Rhodospirillum rubrum ATCC 11170: one gene and its partner. The main gene of each other region encodes a partner of the protein of the gene in region 2 in a complex. Links are inferred from orthologs where the notes say so. Each region holds a gene or a part of one and is shown on either strand. Other genes may lie near its edges.

What was found. Proteins that work in one complex are often made in the same cells at the same time.
Region 1: the proteins of dnaG (region 2) and RRU_RS02165 are in contact, whole or in part, in a crystal structure (PDB 2R6A), measured with the Geobacillus stearothermophilus proteins. The link is inferred for Rhodospirillum rubrum ATCC 11170 from one-to-one orthologs. Residues at the interface, in WP_049624496.1 of Geobacillus stearothermophilus: Lys456, Leu457, Leu458, Pro459, Ala460, Asn463, Ala464, Leu467, Leu535, Leu536, Ile537, Ala538, Gln544, Glu545, Asp548, Tyr549, His552; in WP_033016901.1 of Geobacillus stearothermophilus: Ser13, Glu15, Ala16, Gln18, Glu91, Leu92, Asp94, Ala95, Val96, Pro97, Thr98, Ala99, Ala100, Asn101, Tyr104, Tyr105, Ile108.

The regions. Positions count from the first base shown.
Region 1 is NC_007643.1:484,927-489,327, forward strand. Bases 1,533-4,401 are described here. They hold RRU_RS02165 (replicative DNA helicase), read right to left. Parts: upstream 3,795-4,401; coding sequence 2,271-3,794; downstream 1,533-2,270. Other genes in these bases: alr (alanine racemase), read right to left, coding at 1,533-2,178; rplI (50S ribosomal protein L9), read right to left, coding at 3,967-4,401. Outside these bases: RRU_RS02150 (ABC transporter ATP-binding protein), read right to left, coding at 1-287; RRU_RS02155 (MlaE family ABC transporter permease), read right to left, coding at 284-1,057; more of alr, read right to left, coding at 1,054-1,532. UniProt on the Escherichia coli protein: The main replicative DNA helicase, it participates in initiation and elongation during chromosome replication. Travels ahead of the DNA replisome, separating dsDNA into templates for DNA synthesis.
Region 2 is NC_007643.1:3,324,090-3,326,993, reverse strand. It holds dnaG (DNA primase), read left to right. Parts: upstream 1-473; coding sequence 474-2,336; downstream 2,337-2,904. Other genes in the region: rpoD (RNA polymerase sigma factor RpoD), read left to right, coding at 2,562-2,904; RRU_RS14880 (GatB/YqeY domain-containing protein), read left to right, coding at 1-279. UniProt on the Escherichia coli protein: RNA polymerase that catalyzes the synthesis of short RNA molecules used as primers for DNA polymerase during DNA replication.

The sequences.
Region 1 (4,401 bases), 2.8 Mb from region 2 along the record:
TCAAACAACGCCGCGCCCTGGAACAACATGCCGAATTTGGCCATGACCTTGTCGCGATCCTGGCCGCGCAGGCCAACGGTCTCCTGACCATCGATCAGGATCGATCCGCTGTCGGGGCGCAGCAGGCCGAGAATGCATTTCAAGGCCACGGATTTGCCCGTTCCCGAGCCGCCGATGATCACCACCGATTCGCCGGCGCCGACCGTCAGGTCGACGCCATCAAGCACGACTTTCGGGCCAAAGGCCTTTTTCAGGCCGCGCAGTTCGATTTTGGGAGTGTCGGTCATTGGGCGAAGAACAGTTCGGTGATCATGTAGTTGCAGACCAGGATCAAGATTGAGGCGCTGACCACCGCATTGGTCGTGGCCGCCCCCACCCCCTGGGCTCCCCCCTTCGACTGGCTGCCATGGTAACAGCCCATCAAGGCGATGATAAAGCCAAAGACCGAGGCCTTGACCAAGCCGCTGATGACGTCCATCGGCTCGAGGAATTCCCAGGTGCTGGCGATATAGTTGCTGGGGTTGAAGCCCAGCTTGTAGACGCCGATCAGATAGCCGCCGAAGACGCCGATGATATCGGCCGTCAGCACCAGGATCGGCAGCATGGTGACGCCGGCGATCAGGCGCGGCACCACCAGATACTTATAGGGATTGGTCGCCAGCGTCGTCAGGGCGTCGATCTGCTCGGTCACCTTCATGGTGCCGATCTCGGCGGCCATGGCGGCGCCGATCCGTCCGGCCACCATCAGCCCGGCCAGGACCGGCCCCAGTTCGCGGGTCATCGACAGCACCACCACCGTCGCCGTCGCCCCCTCGGCCGAGAAGCGGGCGAAGCCGGAATGGCTTTGCAAGCTGAGGACCATGCCGGTGAAGATCGCCGTCAGCCCGACCACCGGCAGGGAATAATAGCCGATCTCGACCAATTGGCGGCCGATCAGCCGGGGGAAGAACGGCGGGCGCACGCAATGGGACAGCGCCGTGCCGGTAAAGACCGACAGCCGTCCGACATGGCGCAAAAAGGTAAGAAAAACCCGTCCAATAATGGCCAGGAAATTCATTGGCCGCTCCCCTCCCTCACCCCGCCGTAGCGGCGCGGGTAGCGCGCGCCTAGTCGCGTGAGAATTTCGTAGGACACCGTATCGGCGCGATCGGCCAGGGCGTCCACACTCAGATCGGGTCCAAGAAGGTCGATCATGGCACCGGGTCTCGCCAAGTTTTCGGGAACATCCGATACGTCGAAGGTCAGCAGATCCATGGACACACGACCAACGACCGGAACGGATCGACCGGCCAGAAGCCCCATGGCCCGGTTGCCCGCCGAACGCGGAAATCCGTCGGCATATCCGACACCGACGGTTGCGATCGTGCTTCCCGCCGGGGCCGTATGCGTTGCACCATAGCCAACGCTCAAGGGGGTGTCAATGCGGCGAACTTGCAGGATTTTTCCTTGTAATTTAACCACTTGCCGCATGGGGTTGGCTGTACCGACGGTCGGATTTCCGCCATAAAGACCAATTCCCGGGCGCGCCAGATCAAAATGCCACTCGGGGCCCAGGAAAATGCCCGAGGTATTGGCAAGGCTGGCGCGCAGGCCGGGGAAGCGGGCGGCGGCGGCGGCGAACAGGGCGCGCTGCTCGGCGTTGAGCGGATGATCGGGCTCGTCGGCGCAGGCGAGATGGGTCATCACCAGCACTGGGGTGAAGGCGGCGAGCGGGCGGGGATCGGCGAGCAGGGCGTCGAGTTCCAGCGGCGTCAGCCCCAGGCGGCGCATGCCGGTATCGACATGAAGGGCGGCTGGCGCCTTGCGCCCGGCCCGCGCGCAGGCCTTGGCCCAACGGTCGATTTGATCGGGACTGTTGAGCACCGGGATCAGCGCGCTGTCGAGCACCTCGTCCTCGGCCCCCTCGGGCGGGCCCGAGAGCACGAACAGGCGGGCGTCGGCGGGCAGCAGATCGAGGATATCCAGGCCCTCGTCGATCTGGGCGACGACGAAATCGCGGCAGCCGGCGGCCAGCAAGGCGGGAACGACCTTGCGCGCCCCCAGGCCATAGGCATTGGCCTTGACCACCCCGGCGCACGACGCCCCGGGGCGCAGCCGGCCGCGCAGGGCCAGCCAGTTATCGGCGATGGCATCAAGATCGACGGTAAGAAGGGCCGTCGCCCGGTCCTCATGACCCATGGAAACGTCTCCGAAAATACGTCTGCGGCAAAGGAAAGGGCTCCGGCGCGAGTCGTCGGAGCTTTATAGGCCCGGCGGCGATTCGTCGGAGCCTACAGGTCTGGCGGCGGTTCGCCGCCTTGCAGATTGCCAAAGCGGGTGTAATTGCCATCGAAGAACAGGCTGACCGAGCCGATCGGCCCATGGCGCTGCTTGGCGATGATCACCTCGGCCTTGTTATAGGCGTCCTCGCAGCGCTTGATCCAGCTCAGGTGGCGTTCCTGATAGCGGTCGTCGGTCTCGTCGGGTTTGCGCAGCGGCTCGGCGCGTTCGAGATAGTATTGTTCGCGAAAGACGAACATCACCACGTCGGCGTCCTGTTCGATCGAGCCCGATTCGCGCAGATCGGAAAGCTGGGGGCGCTTGTCGTCGCGGCTTTCGACCTGACGCGACAGCTGGGACAGCGCCATCACCGGCACGTTCAGCTCCTTGGCCAGGGCCTTCAGCCCGCGGGTGATCGCCGAAACCTCCTGCACGCGGTTTTCCGAGCGCTCGCCCTTGCCGCCTTGCAGAAGCTGCAGATAGTCGACGACGATCAACCCCAGGCCGTTGCCGCCACCGCCGTGGCTGCGCGCCAGGCGCCGGCAGCGCGTGCGCATCGCCCCCACCGACAGGGCGGGGGTATCGTCGATGAACAGCGGAATGCTGTGGAGCTGGGTCGCCACCTGCAGCACCCGGTCGAAATCCTCATTGGCCAGCTCGCCGGTGCGCAGGCGGTGCGACGACACCTCGGCGCGCTCCGACAAGATACGCGTGGCCAGCTGTTCGGCCGACATTTCCAGCGAGAAGAAGGCCACCGCCTTCGAGGGCTCGCCGGCCTGGGCCTCCTGGCGGAAAAACGTCGCGGCGTTGAAGGCGATGGTGGTGGCCAGCGCCGTTTTGCCCATCGACGGGCGGCCGGCCAGGATCAGAAGATCGCTGTCGTGCAGGCCGCCCAGCTTTTTGTCGAGATCGACGAGCAGGCTGGGCACGCCGGCCAACTGGCCCTCGCGCTTATGGGCCTTCTCGGCCATGTCGATGGCGCCGATCAGCGAGTCCTTGAAGGACTTCAGCCCGCCTTCGGTCTGGCCGGTGGTGGCGAGATCGAACAGCTTGCGCTCGGCGCCCTCGATCTGATCGACGGCGGAGCTGTCGAGATCGGCCTCGAAGGCGTCATTGACCAGATCGCTGCCCAGGGCGATCAGTTCGCGCCGCAAGAACAGGTCGTGGACGAGGGTGCCGTAATCCTCGGCATTGATGATGGTCACCACCGCATTGACCAACTGCGCCAGATAGCGGGCGCCGCCGACCTCTTCCAGTTCGGTGCGGTGGTCGAGATAGGGGGCGAGGGTGACCGGATTGGCCAGATGGCCGCGCTCGGTCAGGGTGACGCAGGCTTCGTAGATGGCGCCATGGGCGGGATGGGAGAAATGGGCCGGGCGCAGAAAATCGCCGACCTTCTCGAGAACCCGGTTGTTGGTCAGGATGGCGCCAAGCAGGGCCTGCTCGGCCTCGATATTGGCGGGCGGCAGGCGGGTCGCCTCGGCGGCGGGGCCTGCGGAGGGATCATTCTGGGCGGCGAGGAAGTGTCCGGTCATCGCGACATCCTATCGGCACCGGATGCCCGGCGAACGCGGATGTCCTCCGGGAAAGCGACCCGGGGAAGCGGGCCGGGAAAAAGCGGACGTCCCCACCCCCGTACCACCGGCACAAGGCGGCGGCAAGGGATGGGGACGGCCCCTGTCAGCGAACGGTCGAGCCGGCCGGGCCTCAGCCCTGCTCGTACTCGTCGGCGTCCTCGTCGTCGAGCAAGGCGGCCTCGGCCTCCTCCTCGTTGGCCACGGCCTCTTCGGCGTCCTCGGGACGCTCGAGCAGGGCGGCGGCGGCGGCGGCGGAAGCCTGGGCCTCGGCCTCGCTGCGGGCGACGACGACGGTGATGGTGACGATCACTTCGGGGTGCAGCGAGACGCGGGTCTCGTAGCGGCCCAGATCCTTGATCGGGTGGTTGAGAAGAACCTGCGAGCGGGCGATGACGAAGCCCTCGGCCTTCAGCGAGTCGGTGATGTCGCGGGCCGACACCGATCCATACAGCTGACCGCTTTCGCCGGCCTGGCGAACCATCACGAGGTTCAGGCCGTCAAGCTTGACGGCGACGGCCTCGGCCTCGCCCTTGCGCTTCAGGTTCAGGGCTTCGAGCTCGACCTT
Region 2 (2,904 bases):
ATCAAGCAGCGCCGCGAAAGCATCTCCATGTATGAGCAGGGCGGCCGTCTCGAGCTTGCCCAGCAGGAGCAGGAGGAAATCGAGGTCATCGAGCGCTTCCTGCCCGCCCAGATGGACGAGGCCGCCATGGCCGCCGCCGTCGAGGCGACGATCACCGCCCTGGGCGCCCAGGGCATCAAGGACATGGGCCGGGTGATGGCGGCGCTGAAGGAGCGCTTCGGCGGCCAGATGGACTTCGCCCGCGCCGGGGCCCTGGCCAAGGCGAAGCTGACCAACTAGAGCAAATCCCCAAGCCCCTTCATTCCGGGGGCGGCGACGATTTGCTTTCCTCCTAGAGCAAATCCCCGGGCCCTTCATTCCAGGGGGCGACGGGGATTTGCGCCGCTCCCAGACCCTCGAAAGCGGTTGCGCCGCGGATCTTGGGGCGAGGAAGCGGTTGCGCCGCGGATCTTGGGGCGAGGAAAGGGCGTTTCATGGCCTTGCCAAATGCCTTTCTCGATGAATTGCGCGCCCGGCTGACCCTGTCCTCGGTGGTCGGCCGGCGCGTGAAGCTTGCCCGCAAGGGCCGCGAATTCCTTGGGCTCTGTCCCTTCCATAACGAAAAATCGCCCTCGTTCACCGTCAATGACGAGAAGGGGTTCTTCCACTGCTTTGGCTGTGGCGCCCATGGCGACGTTATCGGATTCGAGATGCGCGCCGCCAACATCGCCTTTCGCGAGGCCGTCGAACGGCTGTCGGCCGAGGCCGGGCTGGAGATGCCGCGCGAAACCGCCGAGGACCGCGATCGCTCGCGTCAGGCCGCGAGCCACCGTGAGATCATGGAGATGGCCTGCGCCTTCTATCAGAAGGCCCTGCGCCTGCCCGAGGGACGCGGCGCCATGGAGTATTTGCGCGGTCGCGGCCTGGATGACGCCACCCTGGCGCGGTTCCGCCTGGGGTTTTCGCCCCAGGGCGGGGCGCTGAAGGCGGCGCTGGCCCGCGAGGGCGTGGACGAGCAGGCGATGGTCGACCTTGGGCTGATCCTGCGCTCCGACGACGGCCGGCCCGCCTTCGATTACTTCCGTGGGCGGGTGATGTTCCCGATCGGCGATCCGGCCGGGCGGGTGGTGGCCTTCGGCGCCCGCATCCTCGGCGAGGGGCAGCCCAAATACCTGAATTCGCCCGATACCCCGCTCTTTCACAAGGGCCACAGCCTTTACAATCTGGGGCCGGCGCGCGAGGCGGCGCGCCAGAGCGGCGCCATCATCGTCGCCGAAGGCTATATGGACGTCATCGCCCTGGCCCGCGCCGGGCTGGGTTGGGCGGTGGCCCCCCTGGGCACGGCGCTGACCGAGGCCCAGATGGAGGCGCTGTGGCGCACCATCCCCGAACCGGTGCTGTGCTTCGATGGCGACGGCGCCGGGCGGCGGGCGGCGGCGCGGGCGATGGAACGGGCCCTGCCGTTGATCGGCCCCGGGCGCTCGTTGCGCTTCGCCCTGTTGCCCGGTGGACGCGATCCCGACGATCTGTTGCGCGAAGGCGGCCCCGTCGCCCTGCGTCAGGTGCTTGATGTGGCCGTGCCGTTTTCGGAAATGGCTTGGCGCGAGTTGAGCGAGGGGCAGGCCCTGACCACCCCCGAGCAGCGCGCCGCCCTGGAGGCCGCCATCGACGCCTTCGTCGCCAAAATCGCCGACCGGTCGCTGCAGGGCCATTACCGTCAGGCGCTGCGCGACCGCTTCTGGACGGTATTGCGGGGCGACTCCGCGCGCTCACGGGCCGAGCGGGCGCGCAAGGACCCCCGAAAGGAGCGCAAGGACGGTGGGCGCTGGCGCCCGGGCGACCGCCCGCCGGCGCCCGGTCTGCCGGTCGCCGCCCCGGCCGATCCGGCGCGGTTGCGCGAACGCCTGCTGCTGGCGGCGGTCTTGAATCATCCCGAGGTTTTCGATCATGTCGGCGAGCGCCTGGGGGCGATGATTCTGGGGGAGGGGGCGCTTGACTCCTTGCGACAGGACGTCGTAATGATCCTCGGGGGTGGGAAAAGCCTTGACATGAATGGTCTTTGGAGCCAGTTGAGCGCCAGGGGATACGCGGCCGACGTGGCCGCCCTGACGCGGCCGGAACTGTTGATCCATGGGAAATTCGCACGCCCGGGCGCAGATCCGGGCTTGGTCAAGGCCGGATGGGACCATACATATGATCTCCATCAACGCGGAGCGTTGCAGGCCGACTGTCAAAGGGCCAATGAGCGGTTGGGAGAACACATGACTCAAGAGGCCCTTGAGCATTTCCTGGCCTTCAAGCAGCAGGACAAATGGGCCGACGAGCCGGTGCTCGATGGCCCGGTCCCCGAGGGATGAGCCTCCAGGGGATCAGATCCCGGCTGATCGGACGGACGGTCCGGCGCCGGGACACGTGAGTTTTCCCTTGGAGGTCGCGGACTTGAGGGTCCGTGGATTTTTTTGGGAACGGCTCGAGCGTTCGGGACCCCCGGGCGCGATGGGACGAGGGCAGGCGGTCACGGATGATCCCAAGATTTCAAGGGGACACGGGGGGCCGGATATCGGGCAAGGATGGAAAACCGTATGGCGACCAAGGCGACCAACACGGCGGAAGCGGTGAACACCCAGGAAGAGGGCGGCGATAGCCCCTTGCTTGATTCGATGAACGCCGCCGTCAAGAAATTGGTCAACCGGGGCAAAGACCGGGGTTACATCACCTACGACGAACTCAATAACGCTCTGCCCCCAGACGATGTGTCCTCCGAGCAGATCGAGGACACCATGGCCATGCTTTCCGATATGGGAATCAACGTCGTCGAGGACGAGGAAGAGGGCGAGGCCAGCGCCGCCCCCCCGGCCGAGGCCGGCGAGGAGGAACCCGGCCGCGAAGTCGCCGCGACCGGCAATGTCAGTGAAGACGATATCG